3 regions of the Streptomyces sp. NBC_00536 genome follow, and region 1 is predicted to be linked to each of the others. Evidence: riboswitches for the same ligand, from Rfam matches in the RefSeq annotation. Region 1 holds a riboswitch; each other region holds the start of a gene.
What was found. A riboswitch is a leader RNA that binds a small molecule or an ion and turns the genes downstream of it on or off. The one in region 1 is predicted to bind cobalamin.

Region 1 (2,253 bases):
ACCGCGAAGAGCAGCGGCGCCGCCCCGGTGAAGCAGAAGCCGAGCGGGAGCCGGAACGCCCGCCACAGCTGCCGCCCGGCCACCCCGGCCGGGCCCAGCAGCACGGCGAGGGTCGCCGCCGCCACCAGCGGCCCGCCGGGCCAGGGCGGCAGGCAGACCGCGGTGACGGTCAGGCCGAGCCCCAGCAGGGCCTTCTCCAGGGGGTGTCGGCGGCGCCAGCGGCTGCTGTGCGCCGCGGCGTCGATGGGCAGCACCGCTCACGCGCCCCGGGCGGGCCGGTCGGCGTCCGCCGTGTCCGTGGCTCCCGCCGCCAGGGCCTCGCCCTGCCGGCGCCCGCGCCGCACCCCGAAGTAGTAGGCGAGGACGCCCGCGCCGAGCGCCGCCTGGAGGGCGAAGAGCGCGGACTCGATCTCCCCTGACGGGGGCTCGTACAGCGGGGAGAACCACGGCTCGTAGTCCGGCTTCAGCTCGGTGATCGCCGTCTCCGCCTGCGCGTCGGCTCCCGTGAACGGCTCCTCCTTGCCCTCGCCGAGGCCGAGTGCGACCGGCAGGACCGCCAGCGCCGCCACCAGGAGCAGCAGCAGGGTGTTGATCTTCGCGTTCCTGGTCATCGGACCTCCGCCTCCCGCTTCCCGGCCGTACGGGCGCCGGTCAGCCGGGCCACGCCGAGGCGCACCAGGTCGGACTTGCTCGACTGCATCAGCAGCCGCATCACGAGCACCGTGAGCAGGCCCTCGCTCACGGCGAGGGGGATCTGGGTGACGGCGAAGATCCCGCCGAACTTCACGAGCGAGCCCACGAAGCCGGACGCCGGGTCCGGGAAGGCCAGCGCGAGCTGCACGCTGGTCACGCAGTAGGTGATCAGGTCGGCGAAGAACGCGCCGAAGAAGACCGAGACCATCAGGGGCGCGCCGAACCGCTTCAGCAGCCGGTAGGCGGCGTACCCGGCCCAGGGCCCCGCGATCGCCATCGAGAAGACGTTCGCGCCGAGCGTGGTCAGCCCGCCGTGGGCCAGCAGCAGGGCCTGGAACAGCAGGGTGATCGTGCCCAGTACCGCCATGACCGGCGGCCGGAACAGGATCGCGCCCAGCCCCGTCCCGGTGGGGTGCGAGCAACTGCCCGTCACCGAGGGGATCTTCAGGGCGGACAGGACGAAGGTGAACGCTCCGGACGCCCCGAGCAGCAGGGTGCTCTCCGGATGGGCCTTGACCTCACGGGTCAGGGCGCGCACTCCGTGCAGGACGAAGGGGGCGGACGCGACGCCCCAGGCGGCCGCGTGCAAGGGGGGCAGGAACCCCTCGGCTATGTGCATGTGTAGGGAGACCTCTCCAGCACCTCGTGGATGGAACAACGCACCCCGGTCGGTCTCCTGGCTCACGGGTGCTGATGCCCTGGCGCCGCCTTCCCGGCCCGTGCGGTCTCCCGTCCGGCCCAGTGGCTTCCCGCAGGAGTGGCGCCGGACTTCCCGATCACAGTGGCGAGGGCCGCACCGGTTTCGCACCGGTTTCCCGTACACCAAGGCCTGTTGACCCTACCTGACCAGGCGCGACGACGGCGGGACCGGGCGCGGCCGCCCGGTCCCGCCGTCGTCGTTCGCTGCCTGAGTGCCCGTCAGCAGGTGTTCGGGTGCGCGATGTCGACCACATAGCGCTCCGGGCTGTGGAGCGTGGACGTCGTGAACTGCGGGGCGGTGTCGAAGGCCGCTCCGAAGCTGACGTACCCCTCGAAGTCGCCGGTGAAGGCGAGGCCCTTGAGCTTGGAGAGGTAGATCTTCTGCAGCCTGGGGCCGGTGTAGACGGAGTTCCCGGCCTCGTCGTGCGCGGCGGCCGGGTGCAGCCGGATCTCCAGGAAGTACGACCCGGCGAGCGGGACCGGCTTGCCTGAGCCGTCGTAGACCAGCTCGGAGACGGGAGTGACGGTGACCCCGGGGACGGAGCCCTGGAGGTCGATGACGATCCGGTCGTAGGTGCAGTGCCCGCCCCAGCGGGCATTGGTCACGAGCGGCGTCGCCGTGGCGGATGCCGAGGCCGGTACGGCGAGGCCGAATCCGGCGGTGAGCAGGACCCCCGCGGTGACGGCCGCCAGCCGCCGGCGGTGGTGGACGGAGTCGCGGACGGAGCGTATGAGGTGGCGGAGCATGACGTCCCCCGATTCTTCGGATGCCGGGGACAGTAGTGGCACCTTGGAAGACACGCCATACGGCCTGACGGTTGCACGCGCCGGGGCCCGGTCCGCGTCGGCGGACCGGGCCCC
Region 2 (2,253 bases), 5.4 Mb from region 1:
GGCGTTCCACACCGCGGCGGAGGAATTCCGGTACGACATCGAGCGGCTCACCGACCACTTCGGTCTCGGCTACGAGACGGTGTGCCACCGCCTCAGCACCCTGCAACGCCCCAGGCTGCGCGGGGTGCCCTTCTCCTTCGTCCGGGTCGACCGGGCGGGGAACATGTCGAAGCGGCAGTCCGCCACCGGGTTCCACTTCTCCCGCGCCGGAGGCACCTGCCCGCTCTGGAACGTCTACGAGGCCTTCGCCGCCCCCGGCCGCATCCACGTCCAGGTCGCCGCCATGCCCGACGGGCAGCGCCACCTGTGGACCGCCCGCGCCGTCACCCGCCACCGCGGCGGCTGGGGCGAACCCGGCAAGACCTTCGCCATCGGTCTCGGCTGCGAGATCCGCCACGCCTCCCGGCTCGTGTACGCCGACGGCCTCGACCTCGACAACACGGCGGCCGCCACCCCCATCGGCATGGGCTGCCGCCTGTGCGAGCGCCTCGACTGCCCCCAGCGGGCCGCGCCCCCGCTCGGCCGGACCCTGGCCGTGGACGAGAACAGCAGCACCTTCATCCCGTACCCCGTCCGGGACGCACGCCCCGTCGGCCGCGACTGACCGGCGACGGCGGGCGCGCGGGCGGCGGGTCTGGACTTACTAGGACGTCCAACTATATGTTCGTGCCACAAGGTCCGCGGTGCAGGGAAGCCGGTGAGAAACCGGCACGGTCCCGCCACTGTGACCGGGGAGTGTGCTGCCATCCACACGTCACTGACGAGGTCCGTCGGGAAGACGGGCGGCACGCGGGGATCCGGGAGTCAGGATACCGGCCGCGGAACGTTCCGTGTTGTCCACGAGGATGGAGCAGACACGCATGGCACCGGTTTGTACCCACGACCCTGGTGATCCGGCGGAGCGCGCGCACACTTCCGCGCGCTCGTAGTTCCCACGGCCTTCCGCGGCGGCGCACCCCACCGGGTGCGGACCGCCGGTCCGTCGTGCCATCCCCGGATCCAACCTGACGAGAGCAGGCACCCATGGTCCGCGAACTCACCCATTTCATCGGCGGGAAGCACACCTCCGGAACCTCCGGTCTCTTCGCCGACGTGTACGACCCCAACACCGGCGCCGTCCAGGCCCGCGTGCCCCTCGCCGGGCGCGCCGACACCGAGGCCGCCATCGCCAACGCCCGGGAAGCGCAGGATGATTGGGGTCAGTGGAACCCCCAGCGGCGCTCGCGCGTCCTGCTGCGCTTCCTCCAACTGGTGGAGGGCGAGCGCGAGTCCCTCGCCCGGATGCTGTCCGCCGAGCACGGCAAGACCGTTGCCGACGCCCACGGCGATCTGCAACGCGGCCTGGAGGTGGTCGAGTTCGCCGCCGGTGTGCCGCACCTGCTCAAGGGCGAGTTCACCGACAACGCGGGCACCGGCATCGACGTGCACTCGCTGCGCTCGCCGCTCGGCGTCGTCGCGGGGATCACCCCCTTCAACTTCCCCGCCATGATCCCCCTGTGGCAGGCGGCCCCCGCCCTGGCCTGCGGGAACTCCTTCATCCTCAAGCCGTCCGAACGGGACCCCTCCGTCCCGCTGCGGCTGGCGGAACTCTTCCTGGAGGCGGGCCTGCCGCCCGGCGTGCTCAATGTCGTCAACGGCGGCAAGGAGGCCGTGGACACCCTGCTGGAAGACCCCCGGGTCCAGGCCCTGGGCTTCGTCGGATCGACCCCGATCGCCGCACACATCTATGCCACCGCCGCCGCGCACGGCAAGCGCGCCCAGTGCTTCGGCGGCGCCAAGAACCACATGATCGTGATGCCGGACGCCGACCTGGACCAGGCCGTCGACGCCCTGATCGGCGCGGGCTACGGCTCGGCGGGCGAACGCTGCATGGCCATCGCGGTCGCCGTGCCCGTCGGGGAGGAGACCGCCGACGCCCTGGTGGCGAAGCTCCGCGAACGGATCGCCTCCCTGCGGATCGGCCGCTCCGACGACCCCGAGGCCGACTTCGGTCCGCTGGTCAGCCGCGACGCCCTGGACCGGGTCCGCCGGTACGTGGACATCGGTGTCAACGAGGGCGCCGAACTCGTCGTGGACGGACGCGGGTTCACCCTGCCCGGGCACGAGAACGGCTTCTTCGCCGGAGCCTCGCTCTTCGACCGCGTGGCCCCGGCCATGCGGATCTACCGCGAGGAGATCTTCGGCCCGGTCCTGAGCGTCGTACGCGCCGCGGACTACGCGGAGGCCCTGCGGCTGCCCACCGAGCACCCCTAC
Region 3 (2,253 bases), 3.7 Mb from region 1:
GAGGGAGATCCAGGTGACCCGGCGCGACAGCCGGACGGCCCGCTCGATGTCCGCGACCTCGACCGGGCGGCCCGCGGCCCCGTTCAGCACGGCCCGGTGCTCCACGCGCCCGGCGTACGCCAGGGTGCCGCCGAGGCGGACCCCGAGCGCCCCCGCGAAGGAGGCCTCCACCGGTCCGGCGTTCGGGCTGGGGTGGGCGGCCGCGTCCGCGCGCCAGGCCCGTACGGCGCCCCACCGGTCGGGTCCGGCCAGTACGGCGGCCAGCGCGGTCAGCCGCGCGCCCGGCCAGCCCGCGACGTCGTCGAGCCGGGCCGAGGCCCAGCCGTAGCGCAGGTGGCGGGGGGACTTGTGGCCGACCATCGCGTCCAGGGTGTTCACGGCGCGGAAGCCCAGCAGCCCGGGCACCCCCGCCAGCGCGCCCCAGACCAGGGCGCCGACGACGGCGTCGGAGGTGTTCTCGGCGACGGACTCCACGACGGCGCGGGCGATCTGCTGTTCGTCCAGGGCCTGCGGGTCGCGCCCGCACAGGTGGGGCAGCCGCTCGCGGGCCACCTCGGTGTCCCCGGCGGCCAGCGCGCCCCCGATGGCCCGGGCCTCCCGGCCCAGCGAGGTGCCGCCGACCACCGCCCAGGTGGCGGCCGCGGTCAGGGCGATACGGGCGGCGGCGGGCCGGGAGCGCACGGCGCGGGCGCCGAGCGCGCCGATGGCGGCCGCGCCCCCGGCGCACACCAGGGCGTGCACGGCTCCCCGGGCCCGGCTGTCGCCCCACAGGGCTCGTTCGACGGCGGCGGCGGTCTTTCCGAAGGCGGCGACGGGATGGCCGCGGCGCGGATCACCGAGGATCCGGTCGCCGATCAGGCCGGCCGTCGCGCCGTACGCGAAAACGCGATCGGCACGCATGGGGCAGGTGGGTCCTCACTCAGGGTCCGCGCCCTGGTTCGACGTGTCCGGTGGCGAGAGTTCCTGGCTTCCGGGAGCCTGTGGCTCCCGGTGACAGTGGCGGGACCGCGCCGGATTCGCACCGGACTTCCTCTTCATGCCGCCGTATTGGCTCCGGCAGTCCACCACGCACCGCGAACGCCCGTCAACTTGCCGTTGACCTGCGAAAGCTCCCCCCGGCATTGGGCCGGAGGGAGCTTTCGGACGTGCGGTGCCGCTGAGGTGCCGGTGGGGCGCGCGGGCGCGCCCCCGTGCCGTCAGCTGACGATCAGGTAGATCGCGTAGCCGACGGCCACCGCGCACAGTGCGAAGCAGGCGTAGGCGCCGGTGCGCGCCAGGTGGGCGGCGCCGCCCTGGCCCGTCGCGGTCTCGTGCTTCGACAGGCCCACGATGCCCAGGGTGAACAGGGTCACGAGGGCGACGGTCGCGGAGAGGCTGACGCCGAACACGGAGCCGAGTGCTGCCCAGTCGATCTTCATACTGCCGATTCCTCTGTGGGTCAGACCGCGGCGGCGGGAGCCGCCGGTGCCGGGGGAGCGGCCGGGGTCGGGGTCGGGATGGTCGCCTTGAAGGCCTCGTCCGTGACCGCGGCGGTGCTGCCCGCGACCGGCGGGACGGCGACGGCGGCGATCGCGGTGGTGACCACGCCCGGCGCCTCGGCGGCGGTGTCCGCCACCTCGTTCACGTTGGTGTGGTCGACGACCTGGCGGCGCGAGATCAGCCAGATGGCGACGATCGAGCCGACGAGGAAGAGCGCGACGGCGGCCACGCCGACGTCACCGGTGCGCATGACCAGCTCGGCGCCCGCGGACACCAGTGCGGCGGCCGGCAGGGTCAGGCCCCAGGCGATGAACATCCGGGAGGCGGTGGACCAGCGGACCACGCCGCCCTTGCGGCCCAGACCCGCGCCCATCACCGCGCCGGAGCAGGCGTGGGTGGTGGAGAGGGAGAAGCCGAGGCTGGAGGAGGCCAGGATGACGCTCGCGGCCGAGGTCTGGGCGGCGAAGCCCTGCTGCGGCTGGAGGTCGGTCAGGCCGCTGCCCATGGTGCGGATGATGCGCCAGCCGCCGAGGTAGGTGCCCATCGCGATCGCCATGCCGGCGGAGACGATGACCCAGACCGGCGGGTTGGAGCCGGGCGCGAGGGCGCCGCCGGCGACCAGCGCCAGGGTGATGATGCCCATGGTCTTCTGCGCGTCGTTGGTGCCGTGCGCGAGGGAGACGAGTCCGGCCGAGGCGATCTGACCGGCCTTGTAGCCCTTGGCCGAGGTCTTCGCGTCGACGTTCGCGCCCAGCTTGTACGTGAGCCTGGAGG

Region 2: linked by a shared signal. The riboswitch ahead of OHS33_RS01285 (CoA-acylating methylmalonate-semialdehyde dehydrogenase) and the one ahead of OHS33_RS25580 (energy-coupling factor ABC transporter permease) in region 1 are both predicted to bind cobalamin.
Region 3: linked by a shared signal. The riboswitch ahead of OHS33_RS08470 (cobalamin biosynthesis protein) and the one ahead of OHS33_RS25580 (energy-coupling factor ABC transporter permease) in region 1 are both predicted to bind cobalamin.

Annotation. Positions count from the first base shown of each region.
Region 1 covers NZ_CP107819.1:5,715,772-5,718,024, forward strand. Annotated here, with positions in the region: gene cbiQ (cobalt ECF transporter T component CbiQ) at 1-254, opposite strand, end outside; gene OHS33_RS25575 (energy-coupling factor ABC transporter substrate-binding protein) at 258-611, opposite strand; gene OHS33_RS25580 (energy-coupling factor ABC transporter permease) at 608-1,312, opposite strand; cobalamin riboswitch at 1,343-1,535, opposite strand; gene OHS33_RS25585 (AMIN-like domain-containing (lipo)protein) at 1,612-2,139, opposite strand.
Region 2 covers NZ_CP107819.1:279,048-281,300, forward strand. Annotated here, with positions in the region: gene OHS33_RS01280 (short-chain fatty acyl-CoA regulator family protein) at 1-604, shown strand, start outside; cobalamin riboswitch at 665-835, shown strand; gene OHS33_RS01285 (CoA-acylating methylmalonate-semialdehyde dehydrogenase) at 1,024-2,253, shown strand, end outside.
Region 3 covers NZ_CP107819.1:1,969,645-1,971,897, reverse strand. Annotated here, with positions in the region: gene OHS33_RS08470 (cobalamin biosynthesis protein) at 1-900, opposite strand, end outside; cobalamin riboswitch at 936-1,081, opposite strand; gene OHS33_RS08465 (hypothetical protein) at 1,197-1,418, opposite strand; gene OHS33_RS08460 (inorganic phosphate transporter) at 1,439-2,253, opposite strand, start outside.